3 regions of the Rahnella selenatireducens genome follow, and region 3 is predicted to be linked to each of the others. Evidence: predicted binding sites of a transcription regulator. Region 3 holds the regulator's gene; each other region holds the start of a gene.
The links. Region 3 encodes PurR, which represses purine synthesis genes. Its sites were predicted from a motif close to CANGCAAACGTTTGCNTG; they were not measured.
Positions count from the first base shown of each region.

Region 1: a site for PurR is predicted at 2,256-2,273, ahead of pyrD (quinone-dependent dihydroorotate dehydrogenase). Genes of this name have one in related genera too.
Region 2: a site for PurR is predicted at 3,238-3,255, ahead of purE (5-(carboxyamino)imidazole ribonucleotide mutase). Genes of this name have one in related genera too.

Region 1 covers NZ_JBKEZJ010000009.1:25,660-31,993, forward strand. Annotated here, with positions in the region: gene ssuD (FMNH2-dependent alkanesulfonate monooxygenase) at 1-446, opposite strand, end outside; gene ACLBVC_RS15625 (sulfonate ABC transporter substrate-binding protein) at 504-1,478, opposite strand; gene ssuE (NADPH-dependent FMN reductase) at 1,497-2,078, opposite strand; gene pyrD (quinone-dependent dihydroorotate dehydrogenase) at 2,376-3,386, shown strand; gene ACLBVC_RS15640 (cell division protein ZapC) at 3,583-4,128, shown strand; gene ACLBVC_RS15645 (YcbX family protein) at 4,177-5,280, opposite strand; gene rlmKL (bifunctional 23S rRNA (guanine(2069)-N(7))-methyltransferase RlmK/23S rRNA (guanine(2445)-N(2))-methyltransferase RlmL) at 5,389-6,334, shown strand, end outside.
Region 2 covers NZ_JBKEZJ010000001.1:545,843-552,176, forward strand. Annotated here, with positions in the region: gene cysS (cysteine--tRNA ligase) at 1-1,070, opposite strand, end outside; gene ppiB (peptidylprolyl isomerase B) at 1,299-1,793, shown strand; gene lpxH (UDP-2,3-diacylglucosamine diphosphatase) at 1,805-2,527, shown strand; gene miaE (tRNA-(ms[2]io[6]A)-hydroxylase) at 2,511-3,143, opposite strand; gene purE (5-(carboxyamino)imidazole ribonucleotide mutase) at 3,324-3,833, shown strand; gene purK (5-(carboxyamino)imidazole ribonucleotide synthase) at 3,830-4,894, shown strand; gene ybbP (putative ABC transporter permease subunit YbbP) at 5,053-6,334, opposite strand, start outside.
Region 3 covers NZ_JBKEZJ010000001.1:322-6,655, reverse strand. Annotated here, with positions in the region: gene cfa (cyclopropane fatty acyl phospholipid synthase) at 1-411, opposite strand, end outside; gene punC (purine nucleoside transporter PunC) at 773-1,984, opposite strand; gene punR (DNA-binding transcriptional activator PunR) at 2,121-3,026, shown strand; gene purR (HTH-type transcriptional repressor PurR) at 3,063-4,088, opposite strand; gene cydH (cytochrome bd-I oxidase subunit CydH) at 4,422-4,511, shown strand; gene ACLBVC_RS00015 (C40 family peptidase) at 4,677-5,579, opposite strand; gene ACLBVC_RS00010 (Grx4 family monothiol glutaredoxin) at 6,043-6,334, shown strand, end outside.

The DNA of each region.
Region 1 (6,334 bases), on a different contig from region 3:
TCCACGGTTTCCCCTTCCAGCACGCGGCGCCAGATGCGGGTAAATTCTGCGGACGCTTCGTAGCGTTCCTTGTGATTGAGGTGCAAACCTTCGGCAGCCAGTTCGGTGGGATCACCGCCCGTAACAAGATTAAACAGCGCACGACCGCCGGAAAGCCGGTCCAGCGTGGCGGCCTGACGGGCAGCCAGCGTCGGAGAAATAATCCCCGGACGTAGCGCCACCAGAAATTTCAGACGCTGAGTCACCGAAATCAGTGAGGCGGCTACCAGCCATGAGTCTTCACATGAACGGCCTGTTGGCAGCAATACACCGCCAAAACCCAGGCGGTCTGCAGCCTGTGCGATCTGCTGAAGATAGCCGTGATCGACCACGCGCGCGCCTTCTTCAGTGCCTAAATAACGGCCATCGCCGTGGGTAGGTAAGAACCAGAATACGTTCAGACTCATGTTGTGTTCCTCTCAAATCGTCATCAGGTGCCGCTCAGTAGGCGGCTCAATGAATGTTTAGTTAGCCTGTACTTCGGGTTTCCAGATGCGATCTTTAATCTCAACCGGTTTTGGCAAAATATGACTTTCATAGAACAGATCGGCGGTTTGCTGCTGGCGTTTTTCGGTTTCGGCGCTGACCGGTGTGATAGGCATATCCGGCAGGTGGTCGAGATAAGACGCCACGACTTTATCCGGCAGCCCCATCGACTGGGAAAGCAGTGTGATACTTTGCGCACGGTCGGTTTTCGTCAGCGCATTCGCCTGCGTTAATACGTCCAGAACGGCGCTGATAAATTGCGGATTCGCTTCGGTATATTTTTTCGGTGCCAGATAGAAAGAACCGGTCTGGTGCAGCGTGGAACCGTCGGTCAGCACGCGAACATCGCCCTGAACTTGAGCGGCAGAATAGTAGGGATCCCAGATAGCCCAGGCATCGACGTCATGTTGCTGGAAAGCCGCGCGTGCGTCAGCGGGCGTCAGATAAACCGGCTGGATATCGGTGAATTTCAGCCCGGCCTGCTGCAGCGCACGAAGCAGTAAATTGTGCGAACTGGAGCCTTTCTGGAAAGCAACTTTATGGCCTTTCAGGTCTGCGACAGTTTTAATCGGGCTGTTGCTGTCGACCAGAATGGCTTCAGCTTTCGGCTTCGGCGGTTCGGAACCGATATACAGCAGATCCGCGCCTGCGGCCTGCGCGAACAGCGGTGGCAAATCACCGGTTCCGCCCAGATCAATACTGCCGACGTTCAGCGCTTCAAGGATCTGCGGGCCGGCAGGAAATTCCACCCAGCTGATTTTGGTGTCCGGGAAACGTTTTTCCAGTAACTGATGGGATTTAGCCAGCACCAGACCGACGGATCCTTTCTGGTAGGCGATGCGTAACTGCGCGGGATCTTTTTCCTGCGCAAGTACTGTACCGCTCAGCGTCAGGCTGGTCAGCAGCACGGCAATAACTGGCAGGTGACGTAATAAAGAGAAGGATGCTGGCATGGTTAATTCCTTTTAAAGTTAAACGCGTAATGCCTGGGCAGAAAGGGACGCGACAGACGGCGCCAGCGGGCGGCGGCGGCTGAGTGCCAGATAGAAGTTTTCCAGCGATTCGGTCAGACGTTCTTCAAGAGCGGGATCAAGCTTCGCCGGGAAACTCTGGTAATCGGTGATCAGGCTGTCATCGGCGAAAACGCCCTGCAAAACTTCCTGCGCTTTGAGTGACGCCAGCACCGGTTTGAGCGCGTAATCTACCGCGAGCATATGGCCTATCGAACCGGCGGTGGCCAGCGGCAGTACGACTTTGTGGTCGAGCGCGCGTTCCGGCAGTAAATCCAGCAATGTTTTCAGTGCGCCGGAAAATGAGGCTTTATAGACCGGAGTTGCCACGATCAATCCATCGGCGCTTGCCAGTTCAGCATTCAGCTGTTTGAGCTGCGGGCTGGCGAAATTTGCGAACAGCAGGTCGTCAGCGGAAAAATCCTGAATCGTATAGGTGAAAACCTCGACGCCGCGGCTTGCCAGCCACTGATGGCTGAGCGCCAGCAGGGAGGAAGAACGTGAAGGTTGTCGCGGGCTGCCTGCGATTGTTATAACGCGCATCTCTCTTCCTTATAACAAAAAGTAATAGAACCATTATTTTCTTTAACAAAGTGAAGTAAACGTAACAGGGGGACGCCGCGCACCGGAAATCTCAATTTTGGCTATGAATAGTTTGAAAACGGATAAAGCAGGGATGAAGCGGGCGCGGGGGAATAAAAGTAAAATTAAGGTAAATAAAAAGTAATCGTTTGCGTGCGGAAACAATTATTGTGCCAATCCGCCGGTTATCGTTTCCAATTGCCCGGCGCTTAGTCGATAATACCGCCCCGTCTAGCCACCGGGAATCCAGGAGTCTCCATGTATTATCCTTTTGTCAGGAAAGCACTGTTTCAGCTCGATCCAGAACGCGCCCACGAGTTAACCTTCCGTCAGTTAAGCCGCATCTCCGGCACTCCCCTTGAGTTTTTAATTCGTCAGTCCGTTCCGGCCAAACCGGTGACCTGCATGGGATTAACCTTCAAGAATCCGCTGGGGCTGGCCGCTGGCCTGGATAAGGACGGCGAATGTATCGATGCACTCGGCGCAATGGGATTTGGTTTTGTGGAAGTGGGAACCGTGACGCCGCGCGCACAGGAGGGTAATGATAAGCCACGTTTATTCCGCATCGTTGAAGCAGAAGGCCTGATTAACCGCATGGGTTTCAATAACCACGGTGTGGATAATCTGGTGAATAACGTCAAAAAATCCCATTTTGGCGGCATCCTGGGGATTAATATCGGCAAGAATAAAGATACGCCGGTCGAGCAGGGTAAAGATGATTATCTGACCTGTATGGAAAAGGTATATCCGTACGCGGGTTATATTGCGGTGAATATTTCTTCACCAAACACGCCGGGATTACGTTCACTGCAATACGGCGAAGCGCTTGATGATTTACTGGCGGCGATTAAAAATAAGCAGCTTGAACTTCAGCAGCGCCATCAGAAATATGTCCCGGTTGCTGTGAAGATCGCGCCGGATCTTTCTGAGGAAGAATTGATCCAAATAGCTGACAGCCTGGTGCGTCATAATATGGATGGCGTGATTGCCACTAACACCACGCTCGATCGTAAACTGATCCAGGGCCTTAATCATTGTGATCAGATTGGCGGACTGAGCGGTCGCCCGCTGCAACTGCGCAGCACAGAAATTATCCGCATGCTGTCAAATGAATTACAAGGTCGCCTGCCTATTATTGGCGTCGGTGGCATTGATTCACTGACGGCAGCGCGTGAAAAAATGGCAGCCGGCGCATCATTAATTCAAATCTATTCCGGATTTATCTTCCGTGGTCCGGGATTGATCAAAGATATTGTTACCCACCTCTGATATTTTTCATCCTTAAGGCGAGTCAGGGGTTTATTTATTAACCCGGCTCGTCTATATTTTGTCCACTGGCCATTATTCAGGCTCAGGATTTGTCTGATATCAGCTCGTAATAAAAAGATCTATTCTTATCCGGTTGGATAACAACAGAACATTACGGGCAAACAGACAGAGGGCATCGCGCAAACAGGATGACGAAATGAAAATCAAACCAGATGATAATTGGCGTTGGTATTTTGATACTGAACATGACCGACTTATGTTGGATCTCGCTAATGGCATGATTTTCCGTTCCAGATTCCCGGCTAAAATGTTAACGCCGGATGCGTTCGGTGATATGTCATTTTGTGTCGATGATGCGGCGCTGTATTTTGATTTCGAAGAACAGTGCAAACATATTCGTCTGGCCGCCGAACAGCGCGCCGAATTAGTATTAAATGCATTGGTCGCTTTTCGCTTTTTAAAACCGCTAATGCCAAAGAGCTGGCATTTCAGTCAGCAACATCGTCCTTTCCAGCCAGCAAACGGTCAGCTTGCGCAAGTGCAGGTAATGGAAAGTGGTGAGCAGGCGACATTACTGGTGGTTGAGTCCGGCGATAACGCCAGTCTGTGCTTGCTGGCGCAGGAACGTCTGACAGTGGCGGGGCGCGGTATGGTGCTGGGTGATGCGATTAAAGTGATGCATGACCGCCTGATGCCCGCGGCTTTCCGGGTGGACAGCGATGTCTACGATCAGGCAGTTTAAGTTCGTCATTCCGTTTAAAACTGCCTGACCCTGAGTTAACTGCGTTTTCTAGCTGATGATAATATCTGAGGCCGGAATACAGCTGCACGACAATATCATTCCGTCTTTGCCCACGGCACTTTCTTTCAGCGGCGAAACCTTTCCCTCTTGTAATGTCATTTTGCAGGCACCACATATTCCCGCACGACACGAATACGGGATCCGTAGTCCCTGCAATTCCAGTTGTTCGAGCAAAATCTGCTGATTATTCCCGATGAACTGCGTGCCCTGATAATTGATGGTCACATCCTGCGCAGTGCTTTTCGGCGCGTCAACGTTTTCAACCACTTCACCTGCGCCGTAAGGCCGTGGCGGCTTGGTGGCCAGCACCTCAACGCTGTCGCCCGCGCGGATCACGCCGGTATTTCGCGCAATCATATTCTGGCCGAAATCCACGTCGCCATCGCTGGCGGTGCGGTAGCCCTGCAAGGTTTTCAGCGGTTCGCCTCGCGGATGTTTACGCCCGCGCTCAATGCTGACGGTGGTGAAAATACAGCGGCTGCACGGTTTGACCAGATCGAAAATGACTTCACCGATACGGATCGTCTGCCAGGTATCTTCGGCATAAGCTTCTGCACCACTGACCACAATGTTGGGCCGGAATTGCTCAACGCGAACACCGCCCGGGCAGCGGCGCTGTAAATCCTGCATCGACGCTTCATTGATCAGTAGATACGGGAAGCCGTCGGCAAACGACAGCGGGACTTCCGGATGTTTTTTCACACGGCGCGTCGGTTCTTCGCCTACCCAACGAAACTGTAAGTCACGCTTTAAATAAGCACTTAACCAGCGATTTACCGGTTCCGGCGCGATGAGTGAGGTAAACTGATTGCCCCAGACTTCTGTCGGTGAGCTTTCACCGGCGAATTCACGGAATTTAACGCTGATGCTGTCGCCTTCAGGCGCAGAGATCATCAGGCCATCGGGCAGGATCACCGGGGTGAACAGGACAAGGTTGGGATACTGGCGGGCCGTAATAAAAGTGCCTTGCGTATCAGTAATCATGAACTGGCGGTCGAATGTCAGTCCTGTTGCTGTGACCAGCGCATGTGAGACTTGCAGACCACGCATGGATTTGACCGGGTGTACAAATAAACGTGAAAGAATGGGCACTGAACGTCGCCTCTGTATATAAAGTCTTAAAGATAACCAGAGACTTTATGACAAGCGGTGGGGATTAGCTATAATGCGCAACAATTTTATTTTTGGTGATATGTCGATATGAACTCTTTGTTTGCCAGCACGGCGCGTGGACTGGAAGAACTGTTAAAAAGCGAACTGGAAACGCTGGGTGCGCAAGCCTGCAAAGTTGTGCAGGGAGGGGTGCATTTTGAAGGTGACGATCGCCTGATGTATCGGAGCTTACTGTGGAGCCGTCTGGCTTCGCGCATCCTGTTACCGCTGAACGAATTCAAAGTTCACAGCGATCTGGATCTTTACCTCGGCGTGATGGCGATTGACTGGCCGTCCGTGTTTGGCGTGGAAAAAACGTTTGCCGTGCATTTCAGCGGCCTGAACGACGAAATCCGTAACAGCCAGTACGGCGCGCTGAAAGTCAAAGACGCCATCGTTGACAGCTTTACCCGCAAAATGGATGAGCGCCCGAACGTGGCGAAGCAACAGCCGGACATCCGCGTTAACGTGTTCCTGCAACGTGATACCGCCAGCGTCGCGCTGGATCTCAGCGGCGAAGGCCTGCATCAGCGCGGCTACCGTGATTTAACCGGTCAGGCTCCGCTGAAGGAAAATCTGGCAGCGGCTATTGTGATGCGTTCTGGCTGGCAGGCGGGTACGCCAATGGTTGACCCGATGTGTGGTTCCGGTACGTTGCTGATTGAAGCGGCGATGATCGCTGCCGATCGCGCACCTGGCCTGCATCGCCAGCACTGGGGATTTACCGGCTGGAACAAATTTGACGCTGAATTGTGGCGCGAACTGACCGCAGAAGCGCAGGTTCGTACCCGCCGTGGCGTTCAGGAAACAGCATCACGCTTCTTCGGATCTGATATTGATCGTCGCGTTATAGAGATGGCACGTGCAAATGCCCGTCGCGCGGGTGTGGTGGAACTGATCAGCTTTGAAGCTGCCGAAGTCGGCAAACTGGTGAATCCGCTGCCGGAAGGCCCGACCGGGACGGTGATCAGCAACCCGCCATACGGCGAGCGTC
Region 2 (6,334 bases), 550 kb from region 3:
TACGCTTCAGGTGTGTTGAAATCATCGTCCATCGCCGCGCGGAAACGGGCCACGAACGCGTCACCACCGGCTAGCGTTGCGCTGGCATCTGTGCCGCGCAGTGCGGTGTACAGACGTTCCATCGAGGTACGTGCCAGTTTCAGGTTTTCTTCGCTGTAGTTCAGCTGACTGCGATAGTGGCCGGACATCAGGAAGTAACGCACGCTTTCTGCGTCGTAATATTTCAGCACGTCGCGCACGGTGAAGAAGTTATCCAGTGATTTGGACATTTTCTCACGGTCAATCATGACCATACCGGAGTGCATCCAGGTATTCACGTACGGGCCGTCGTGTGCGCAGCTTGATTGCGCGATTTCGTTTTCGTGGTGCGGGAACATCAGGTCAGAACCGCCACCGTGAATATCAAAATGCGCGCCCAACTGCTTGCAGTTCATGGCTGAACATTCGATATGCCAGCCCGGACGGCCTTCGCCCCACGGAGACGTCCAGCTCGGTTCGCCCGGTTTAGACATTTTCCACAGCACGAAATCCATCGGATTGCGTTTCACGTTGGCTTCCACTTCCACGCGCGCACCGGCCTGAAGCTGATCCAGATCCTGACGGGACAGCAAACCGTAATCCGGATCGCTTTCGACCCAAAACATCACATCACCGTTTGCCGCAACGTATGCGTGATCGCGGTCGATCAGCTTCTGCACGATATCGATGATTTCAACAATGTGCTGCGTAGCGCGGGGTTCTGAATCTGGCGGCAAAATATTGAGCGACGCAAAGTCTGCATGCATTTCAGCAATCATGCGGTCGGTTAATGCCGTAAAAGATTCGCCATTTTCAGCGGCACGTTTAATGATTTTGTCGTCGATGTCGGTGATGTTACGCACATATTTCAGGTCATAACCGAGGTAACGCAGGTAACGCGATACCACGTCGAAAGACACAAAGGTGCGACCGTGGCCAATATGACACAGGTCGTAAACAGTGATCCCACACACGTACATCCCGACTTTACCGGCATGAATTGGCTTGAATTCCTCTTTTTGGCGACTCAGGGTATTAAAAATCTTCAGCATCAGGCTATTCCGTGTGTTGGGCGTAGAAAATGACGTTGGCGCCTTTTCGGCGTCACTAAGGCTCATAATATAACGAAAATGGCTTTACCGAAACGGCATAAGGCCGCCGGACGGGCTTTAGTCACCACAAAGCCAGTGCTGACGGCAACTTTTGAGTTATGGTATAAGAAAAGGCTATAGTAGCCGCTCTGACAGAGAGCACACATTAACATTAGCAGGATGATAAATATGGTCACTTTCCACACCAACCACGGCGACATCGTCATTAAAACCTTCGCTGACAAAGCGCCAGCCACGGTTGAAAACTTCCTGAACTATTGCCGTAAGGGCTTCTACGACAACACAATTTTCCACCGTGTGATTAACGGTTTCATGATCCAGGGCGGCGGTTTTGAGCCAGGCATGAACCAGAAAAACACCGACGCACCTATCGATAACGAAGCGGATAACGGCCTGAAAAACACCAAAGGCACGCTGGCAATGGCGCGTACCAATGACCCGCATTCCGCTACCGCGCAGTTCTTCATCAACGTCACTGACAACGATTTCCTGAACCACAGCGGCAAAAATGCGCAGGGTTGGGGTTACTGCGTATTTGCAGAAGTGGTTGAAGGTCAGGACGTGGTTGACGCGATCAAAGCCGTGAAAACAGGCCGCAGCGGTATGCACCAGGACGTTCCAAAAGAAGATGTTGTGATCAAAAGCGTCACCATCAGCGAATAATTAGCGTCGGGATGACCACGTTTTTTATCGCAGATATCCATCTTTGCGCACAGGAACCGGCAATCACTGCCGGTTTTCTGCGTTTTCTTCGCGAAGATGCGCCGCAGGCTGATGCGCTGTACATTCTCGGGGATTTATTCGAAGCCTGGATTGGCGATGATGACCCGGAACCGTTACACGCAGAAATCGCTGCGGCGTTAAACCAGCTCCGCCAGCAAGGCGTCCCCTGCTTTTTCATCCACGGTAACCGCGATTTTCTGCTCGGCAGACGTTTTGCGCGTGAAAGCCTGATGACGCTGCTGCCGGAGAAAAAAGTTCTCGAGCTTTATGGCCGCCGCGTGCTGATCCTGCACGGCGACACGCTGTGTATCGATGACATTGCCTACCAGAATTTCCGCAAAAAAGTTCACAACCCGTTTATCCAGAAATTATTCCTGATGCTGCCCCTGAAATGGCGGCTGGCGATTGCCGCAAAAATGCGCGCCAACAGCAAAGCGTCTAATCAGGGAAAATCGCTGGAAATTATGGACGTGAATCCGCAGACGGTGATCAGTGAAATGCAGGCGGCAGGCGTCGAGTGGATGATCCACGGCCACACGCACCGCCCGGCTATTCATGACGTGCCTTTAGAAAATAAAACCGGCCACCGCGTGGTATTAGGTGCATGGCACGAAGAAGGCTCAATGGTGAAAGTCACCGCCGATAACGTGGAACTGATCAGCTTCCCGTTTTAAGGCTGCAAACGGGAACACCGCTGTGGAAGCGGAATTGTTCATCAGGTGACAAAATCAGTTCCGCTTCAATCCGGCCAAACTCCTCCACGCGTTCACTGATATCCGTTCCCGCATACTGCTCTGCCAGCGCCAGATAATCGGCAAAATGCCGTGATTCTGAGCGCAGCAGCGACGTATAAAAACGCGACAGCGTTTCATCCAGATACGGCGCTATTTTGGCGAAACGCTCGCAGGAACGCGCTTCGATATACGCCCCGATAATCAGCCGGTCGACCAGAATATTCACATCATCATGATGACGCGTATGCTTAATCATGCCGCTGGCGTAGCGCGACGGCGAAAGCTGGGTGTAAGCGATATTGCGCTTTTGCATGATTTCCACCACCTGCTCAAAGTGGTGAAGTTCCTCGCGGGCCAGGCGCGCCGCACAAAACAGCAGCTCGGTGCGATCGAGATATTTTGTCATCAGGCTCATGGCCGTGGCCGCCGCTTTTTTTTCACAGTTGGCGTGGTCAATCAGCAACACCGTCTGATTTTCCAGCGCAACATCCACCCAGAGAGCCGGTGTTTCACAGTGAAGAAAATCGTAAATCGGTGCCAGTAAAGCCTGCGTCATAGTTCAGTTTCCAGTGGGGATGGCGAATATTATTGTGGCTGGGATTATACAAATCTGCCGCTCACTTCTCATCAAAAATGCACCGTATTCCAGCTACGCAACCGTTTTCCTCGCTTCGTGAGCGTGATATCATTTGCGCCCTCGCACGCTTTACATCCGAATCACAGGAGCTATACAGACATGTCATCCAACGTTACCCCGGCAAAAATCGCCATCGTTATGGGGTCTAAAAGTGACTGGGCGACCATGCAGTTCGCCGCCGAAGTGCTCACAACGCTGAATATTCCTTTCCATGTCGATATCGTCTCCGCACACCGCACGCCGGACAAATTGTTCACCTTTGCTGAACAGGCTTCCGCTAACGGGTTTGATGTGATCATCGCAGGTGCCGGCGGCGCGGCACATTTGCCGGGCATGCTGGCGGCGAAAACGCTGGTGCCGGTGCTCGGCGTGCCGGTGCAAAGCGCGGCGCTTAGCGGCATCGACAGCCTGTATTCTATCGTCCAGATGCCACGCGGTATTCCGGTCGGTACGCTGGCGATTGGTAAAGCCGGAGCCGCCAACGCCGCCCTGCTCGCTGCACAAATTCTCGCACTCCATGATACCGAAATTGCTAAAAACCTGGCCGCGTGGCGTGTCGCACAAACGGATGAAGTGCTGAATAATCCCGATCCGAGGGAAGAAGCATGAAACCGGTTTGCGTGCTCGGAAACGGTCAGTTAGGCAGAATGCTGCGTCAGGCCGGTGAACCGCTGGGGATCGCTGTTTATCCGGTGGGTCTGGATGCGGAGCCGGAAGCGGTGCCTTTTCAGCAAAGCGTGATTACGGCTGAAATTGAACGCTGGCCGGAAACCGCCTTAACCCGCGAACTGGCAACGCATAATGCGTTCGTTAACCGCGATATTTTCCCGCGCCTGGCCGATCGCCTGACGCAAAAACAGTTACTCGACCAGCTCGGTCTGGCGAACGCACCGTGGCAGTTGCTGGCCGGTGCCGCTGAATGGCCGCAGATTTTCGCCACGCTCGGTGAACTTGCGATTGTGAAACGCCGCGTCGGCGGTTACGACGGCCGCGGGCAATGGCGTCTGCGTTCCGGCGAAGAAACCACGCTGCCGCAGGATTGCTACGGTGAATGCATCGTTGAGCAAGGCATCAATTTTTCCGGCGAAGTTTCACTGGTTGGCGCACGCGGTCACGACGGGAAAACCGTCTATTATCCGTTGACGCACAATCTGCATCAGGACGGTATTTTGCGCACCAGCGTTGCACTGCCTGAGCCGGACGCTGCGCTGCAACAGCAGGCAGAAAGCATGCTGTCAGCAATTCTGAACGAACTGAATTACGTCGGCGTGATGGCAATGGAATGTTTCGTTGTTGCCGAAGGTTTGCTGATTAATGAACTGGCACCACGCGTTCACAACAGCGGGCACTGGACGCAAAACGGCGCATCCTACAGCCAGTTCGAAATGCACCTGCGCGCAATCCTCGGGCTGCCACTGCCGAAACCGGTGGTCAGCACGCCATCAGTGATGGTCAATCTGATTGGCACAGATGTGTCAGAACACTGGCTGAACCTGCCGCTGGTGAATCTGCACTGGTACGAGAAAGAAGTGCGTCCGGGTCGTAAAGTCGGACACCTGAATCTCAACGACGCCAGCGCCAGCCTGCTGAAAGAAAACCTGAACGCACTGGTGCCGATGTTGCCGGAAGAATACGCCAGCGGAATCGCCTGGGCGGTTGAGAAGCTTTAAATCCAACAGCTATCCCCTTTGACGGGAAGAGCCGTTGGGAACCTAAATAATTCGGGTTGCGGGCAGGCGGCAAGTAAAGGAGTCCCGATGAGCTTACTCCAGTAAGTGATTCGGGTGACTGAACGCAGCCAACGCATCCGCAGCTCGAAGTATGACGGTTACGCGTCGTATTGCCTGAACAGCGCCCGTCCCCGCAATAATCTCACGCCCAGCCAGCCCCCGCAGACTGAGAGCAGCAAAGCGCTGACCATTGGAACGGCGATCCACATCAGATAATTGGGCTGCCACGGAAAATCGAACACTTTGCGCTGCAACAACCATAACGCCACTTCGGCACCTATCGCCGCCGCAATGCCCGCCACCAGCCCGAGAACCGCAAATTCGCACCAGAGAGTACGGTGCAGCATTTTTTTACTCGCGCCCAACGTGCGGTAAACGATCAGTTCCTGACGGCGCTGACGCATCCCGACCTGAATCTGGGCAAGCAGCAGCAAACCGCCGCACAGCATCACCAGAATCACCATCACTTCCAGTGCCCGGCTGACCTGCTGTAAGACCTGCCCGACCTGACGCAGAATCGACCCCACATCCAGCAAACTGAGTGTCGGGAACTGACGGTTCAGCTGCGTAATGGTGCTGTCATCGCCGTGATAACGGAAACTGGTCAGCCAGCTTTGCGGCTGGGCATCCAGCGCGCCCGTCGGGAAGATAAAGTAGAAATTCGGCTTCAGGCTGTCCCAGTCCACTTTTCGCAGGCTGGTAATTTTGGCGGTGAAATCCTGCGTATCGCCGGTGAACGTTACCGAATCGCCAATTTTAAGCCCGAGACGTCCGGCCAGCCCATCATCGATGGACACTTCTCCCGCTTTCGGTGCGCCATTGCCCGCTGTCAGCGGATTATGATCCGGCAATCCGTCCATCCAGGTCAGATTCAGCTCACGGTTTACCGCTTCCCCGCCTGCATCGTCCGGCTTGATTTTGTCCGTCGCGGCTTCGCCGTTAATCTTCGTCAGACGCGCCCGAACAATCGGATAGAACGTTTCCGGCTGCGCGTTGTGCTGATGCAGGAAATCCGTCACCTGAGGAACCTGCTCTTTGGTGATGTTGAGCAGAAAGAAGTTTGGACTGTCCGGCGGAAGCTGTTGCTCCCAGCGGTTCAGCAGATCCCCTCGCATCACCAGCAGCAGCGCCAGCAGCATGAACGACATGGAAAACGCCGCCAGCTGGCTGAGCGTTACCCACGGCTGTCGCAGCAGACGGTTGACCGCCAGACGCAACGGAAGCTGGCGGAAAGTCAGGCGGCGCAGCAAAAGCAAAGCGCCCCAGCCGATCACACCCAGCAGCAGCGATAACACCAGAACGCCGCCGAGCAGCGACCACAGCAATGCACTACCGCCCATCAAGGCGGCCAGAAGCCCGACAACAACCAGCACCATTACC
Region 3 (6,334 bases):
ATATTGCATATATGGGTCGAGCATCAGAGTGAATAAATCATTACCCAAATCGTAATGTTCTTTCCCAACGATCCACGCACGTTTGCGGGATTGCAGATTGGTTAGGCGTGCAGCTGCGATGCGCAGTGTATCTTTGAAATGGTGGGGGAGTTTATTTTCCAAACCTGCACGGAGAACACGCTGGAAAAATATATCAAGGCGCTCACATTCCCACCAACCATCCATATAGCTTTCACCCAGACCCAAAGAACCTTCCTGTAAAACACGCTTGAAGAAGTCAGTGTTTTTTACTTTAAGGTCGAAAGGGCGATTACCGTTAACCTGGATGTCTGCCGTAGCCAGCAATTCACTGACTATCCGATACCACTGATTGTCCTGAATGCTTTGGTCTTCTATACACGATGAACTCATAGCTTCTCCATCACTTTCTCTTCTGACTTATTAACCTGCCGGGAAAAGCAAAGGCAATTTGTGCAGGTCTTTATGAGAACAGACGACTCGCGCCACGTCCGATATTCGACACCTACAGAGGAAATTTAGAAGAACACCCGCACACAAATGGCGTGCAGGAAAATCATCCTTGAAAAATAAACCAGAATAAATAGTGTGACGCGACCCTCGCGCCGGCGCTAAGTATGTAATAAAAGTATTGTAAAAATGCTATTTTATTGGGTTTTGTTGAGTATAGGCTCGCTGGCAGGCATTCTCAATAGTTAATCGCGACGAATGAAAATGTCCATTAAGTGATTGTTACTTAAGGTCATTATTGCGATCAGTTCGCATGCCTTGCTTGCTGTTTCTGCTCCGGTTCCTGTTCACCGGATTGCCCTTCTTCCTGACGCAGTGACAGCCAGCGGCCTAAAACTACCAACAGTAGTGTAGACAGCATCGTGGTGACTGTCGCCATGAGTGGTTGCACAATAAATGCGGAAACCAGCAGACTCGCGAGGAAACACAAACCCAACTGCAGGGTATTTTGCAACGCCGCGGCCTTACCTGTATTAGCAGTAAATGGCATTAATGCATTTGCGACAACAATGGGATAAATCGCGCCATTCACCAAAGCCATCATACAGAACGGAATTAACAGGCTCATCAGCCCGGCATCAGTAAATATAGCTACGCCGAACAGACCCGCAACACTGACGCCATAACCCGCCAACAGCCACGGCAGGATCTTATTCCCATCCGTTTTACTGATCAGTACGCGACATCCAAAACCGCCCAGCAGGAAAGCAATGGTCTGAGGAACATAGCTCAGGCCAATCACGCCCGGCGAATATCCCATGTCGCTGAGAATAAATGGAGAACCGGTCAGCCACGCGAAAAAGCCAGCAGAGCAGGCGGCATAAATCATCACATTACCGCTGTAAACCCGCGAAGCAAGAAGCTTCGCGAAACCGGCTTTATCTTCAGGGGCATGAACCTCCGGTGTCTTTTCGCGCAGAGTGAACGTGGTGATCAGCAGGATAACGGCTACGCCGGTCAGCAGAACGAAAATCGCCTCCCAGTCAAAATGATTAAGAACCCATGCGCCCAGCAGAGGGGCAAGCGCGGGGGAAAGCGCCACCAGCGGCATGATGCTGGCAAAGGTTTTTTTAGCAACATCGGCAGAAAAGCGATCTACCACCAGCGCCTGCCAGGTGACGGCGGCAGCACAGACGCCGACAGCTTGCAGGAAACGTAGCGCCAACAGGGCACGGACATTCTCAACCCACAGTACGCCCAGACAACCGACGACAAAGAGCGCTAAGCCGATCAGCAATACCGGTTTGCGACCGATCTTGTCGGACAGCGGCCCCCAAACCAACTGGCCGATGGCAAAGCCGCCCAGGAAAATGCTCAGGCTGGCGCTGATCATGCCCGGGCTGGTCATCAGGCTGGTTTGCATCGCGCTGAAGGCCGGAAGGTACATATCGGTCGCTAAAAAGCCAAGCATGCTCAGCCCGGCAAGATAGAGCATAAATCCAAGTGAGGGTTTCATTATTGTCTCTTTAATTTATTTAGTGCAGATGAATTGACGCAGAAATCATATCGGATGCGGAGTTTAACGCTTGGATAACAGGCTTGTGAAACGCTAATATTTGCATTCTGCTATCAAAAATATTGAAGGCTAAACAATGTGGTCCGAATATGCACTTGAAGTCGTGGACGCCGTCGCCCGAACAGGCAGTTTCAGCGCAGCCGCGCAGGATTTGCACCGCGTGCCGTCGGCCATCAGTTATACCGTGCGCCAGCTTGAACAATGGCTGGCCGTTCCTTTATTTGAGCGCAGACACCGTGACGTTGTTCTGACGCCCGCAGGGAAAGTTTTTGTCGATGAAGCACGGATTCTGACAAAAAAAATGATAGCTACCCGTCGCCAGTGTCAGCAGGTCGCAAACGGCTGGCGCGGAGAATTACGGGTGGCCGTCGACCGTATCGTTAAACCTGCGCGGACACGGCGGCTGGTGCTGGATTTCTACCGCCATTTCCCCGATACCGAGCTCATCATTCATTCGGAAGTCTTTAACGGTGTCTGGGACGCGCTGGTCGACGGGCGGGCAGATGTCGCCATCGGTGCGACGCGGGCGATCCCCGTCGGAGGGCGGTTCAGTTTCCGCGATATGGGTTTTATGGACTGGCATTGTGTGGTTAGCGTGCAACATCCGCTGGCGCAGACGTCGGGAATACTGAATGACGATCAGTTGCGGCCTTATCCTGCGCTTTGCCTGGAAGATACATCGCGGACATTGCCGAAACGCGATACCTGGACGCTGGATAACCAGCGGCGGCTGGTGGTTCCCGACTGGACGTGTGCGGTGGAATGTCTGAACGAAGGTTTATGTGTGGGGATGATGCCGGTTCACCGCGTGACGCCGTGGATTGAACAGCGGAAATTGCAGGTACTGTCGCTGGAAAATATCTTCCCCGACAGCCCGTGCTGCCTGACGTGGGATCAGAGCAATCCGTCGCCTTCGCTGGCGTGGCTGCTGGAATACATGGGCGATACGGAAACGATGAACCGGGAATGGTTGCGCGGCTGAAAAGAAAACGCCTGCATCGCAGGCGTCGAGTGAGAATTAACGGCGGTAATCCCGATACGGGCCGTCGGCCACAGAACGGCGCTCAACCAGTTTCGGATGCACTTCAATGGTCTGCGACTCTTCGCGTTTGCTGATAATTCTGTCCAGCAGCATGGTAAAGGCCATTTCGCCCAGACGTTCTTTTGGCTGATGAACTGTCGTCAGCGCCGGTGAGAAATAGCGCGCGTTACGCACGTTATCGTAGCCAATCACGGAAATATCCTGCGGTACGCGCAGGCCCAGTTCATCGGCGGCACAAATTGCGCCCATTGCCATTACGTCGCCGCCACAGAATACGGCCGTCGGACGGTTTTTCTGCATCAGAATTTTATGCATGGCCTGATAGCCCGATTCCGGCTCAAAGTCGCCCTGAACGACCCACTCTTCACGAAGAGGAATATTAGCTTCCGTCAGTGCTTTCACAAAGCCCTGAAAACGGCCGCCGCCGGTGTTTCGCGCCAGCTGTCCCGGGATCACGCCGATATCGCGATGACCGCGTTCAATCAGATAACGTCCGGCCATATAACCGCCTTCGAACGCGTTATCGATAATGCTGTCGGTGAAATTCTTACGCGCTTCGCCCCAGTCCATCACAACCATCGGGATGGAACGGTATTCTTCAAGCATATTTAGCAATTCGTCCGGATATTCCGCGCACATCACCAGTAAACCGTCGACGCGTTTTTGCGCCAGCATTTGCAGGTAGGCCTGTTGCTTCTCCAGATTATTGTGTGAGTTACACAAAATCAGCGTATAGCCTTTTGAGAAACAGCTGTTTTCCACGGCCTCAATCACTTCGGCGAAGTAGGGCGCTTCACTGGACGTTGCCAGCAGACCGATAGTTTTTGTGTTATTGACCTTCAGGCTGCGTGCCACAGCGCTGGGTGAATAGTGTAATTCTTTGATTGCAAGGAGAACCGCGGCTCGGGTTTCTTCGGCGACGAAACGGGTTTTATTGATGACGTGCGACACGGTTGTGGTGGAAACGCCAGCGCGCTTTGCGACATCTTTAATCGTTGCCATGTAAAAAATGACTCCTGTGCTCACGTGTTTCAGCACGTTAGCATTATGTTAATCGTTTGCTTGCGTGGATTTAACTGCGGACTTCGAAAAGGGCAGTGAAATCGTTGGGTGGATTCTTCAGAGTAAGGCGTGAAATGCTCTCGGGTGAAATCGACCGGCACACAGGCGTGGTAACCGACAATTTTCACTTATAATGCAGGAAAGTGGAAGTAAAATTGTCATGAACCTACTGTGATTCAGCACAAGATTTTAAATGCGAATTATGAGAAAATGCGTTGGCACACATTTAGTGTGGCTAAACCAACGCCACAATTTGATCCGTAAGGGGGTTTGATGGACAGCAACCTGAAATTTTCTTTGATCACTACGGTCTGCGCTTTGCTCGTGATTATTGCTTTCAGCTTTACCGCAGTGATGAACTGATTTGTGCGAAAGCCGCAATAAAAAAGGGCGATTACCTATAACAGGAATCGCCCTTTTCAATTTTACGCAGTCACCCATTCCGCCGATACTCTTCCCTGCAGAAACTCTTCGTTAAATGCTATTCAATGGCTGATTAGCGAAACTTCAGACTTAACGAATTGTTTATTATCGGATTGTCTTAGGGGTCATTACCCGTCGTGCGCCTACATAATGATCTTGCCAGTAATCGTCACCCAGTGAGGTGATCTTAATGTCTTCGCCGGTGCGCGGTGACTGGATAAACTTCCCGTTTCCTACGTAAACACCGACATGGTCTGCGGCGCCGCGGTTATTAATCCGGAAGAACACCAGATCGCCGGATTCTAATTCACCCCGTTTGACCGGAGCCGCATCGCGCAAGTGGTACATTTCATTGGCTGTGCGGGGCATTTTAATACGGATCAAATCTTTGTATGCGTAGTAGACCAGTCCGCTGCAATCGAAACCTGTATTCGGTGACGTTCCGCCCCAGCGGTAAGGTTTGCCGACCTGGTGCATCAGCTTGGTCATCGCGGTTTGCTGCGCATGCTGATAACGTTTTTTGTGTGTTGCGCTGAGCGTTATCGGCTTACTGTCTTCTTCACGTAACTTTTTGCCTTTGCGGTGGCGACCATACGCTTCTTTTTTACTGGCCTTTTCACTGCTGTTTTTGGCGAGAGAACGGTTTTTCGTTTCTTTCTCTGCTTTTTTCTCAGCCCGCGTTGTCTTGAGTGTCTTTTCTTTTTTACTCTCGGCCCGCGTCGTTTTTACTGTTTTTTCAGAAGGCGTCTTTCGCTTAACCAGTTCGGTGCTTTTTACTTTCTTCTTCGAAACTTTTTCCTGAGTTTTAGGTTCTGAAACCGGCGCGACTTTGGTTTTCTTGCTGGTTTTCGCAGCTGCTGTTTTTCGCTTTCGGCGTTCTTCCGGTGTGACCTGGTTGACATGACTCTTTCGCTGATCGGCAGCAACACGAGTCTGTGGCGACGCGTGAGCCATATTCAGAAACAGCTGGGTAAAGAGCAGCACAAAAAGCGTGAACAGTAAGCGCATAGCTTCGTTACCATGAGTGGTAGGGTTAAACATCAGGGATGTCAGAGTATTGCCTAAAAGAACGAGACAAAAAAGCACGAATTGCCTCGATTCTAGATCATATTGTGAGAAAAAGTTAATAGCTTTTTTTATGTCGAAATAACCGCCATTTTTAGTCAAAAAAATAACCACTTTTCATCATGTTATTATTTAAGTTAAAGAATGGGATTTTGCAAATCTGACATTATCGCCGAACGGCAAAAATGTTATTCTCGATGAATCTTTAAATATGTGAGCCTGAACGCAAGCGCTAAAGATTGTTTAGGAAAATGCCAGTATTCAGAAAGACCCCACAAAAATTGGCGTTTTTATCTGGTGGCAGCCATCGTTACAATAGAAAGCATTGTGATTGCGCACCGTCTCTGTGTGCTGCGCGTGAAGAGTAATGACCGTGACAGCCTGTACCGGCTTGAGGAAGCAAGAAATGACCACTCCAACGATTGAAAAAATTCAGAAGCAAGTTTCTGAAAACCCGATTCTGCTGTACATGAAAGGTTCTCCAAAACTGCCAAGCTGCGGTTTCTCTGCACAGGCCGTTCAGGCGCTGTCTGCGTGCGGCGAGCGTTTCGCGTACGTTGATATCCTGCAGAACCCGGATATCCGTGCTGAGATGCCAAAATTTGCAAACTGGCCAACGTTCCCGCAGCTGTGGGTTGATGGTGAGCTGGTTGGCGGTTGCGACATCGTGGTTGAGATGTTCCAGCGTGGTGAACTGC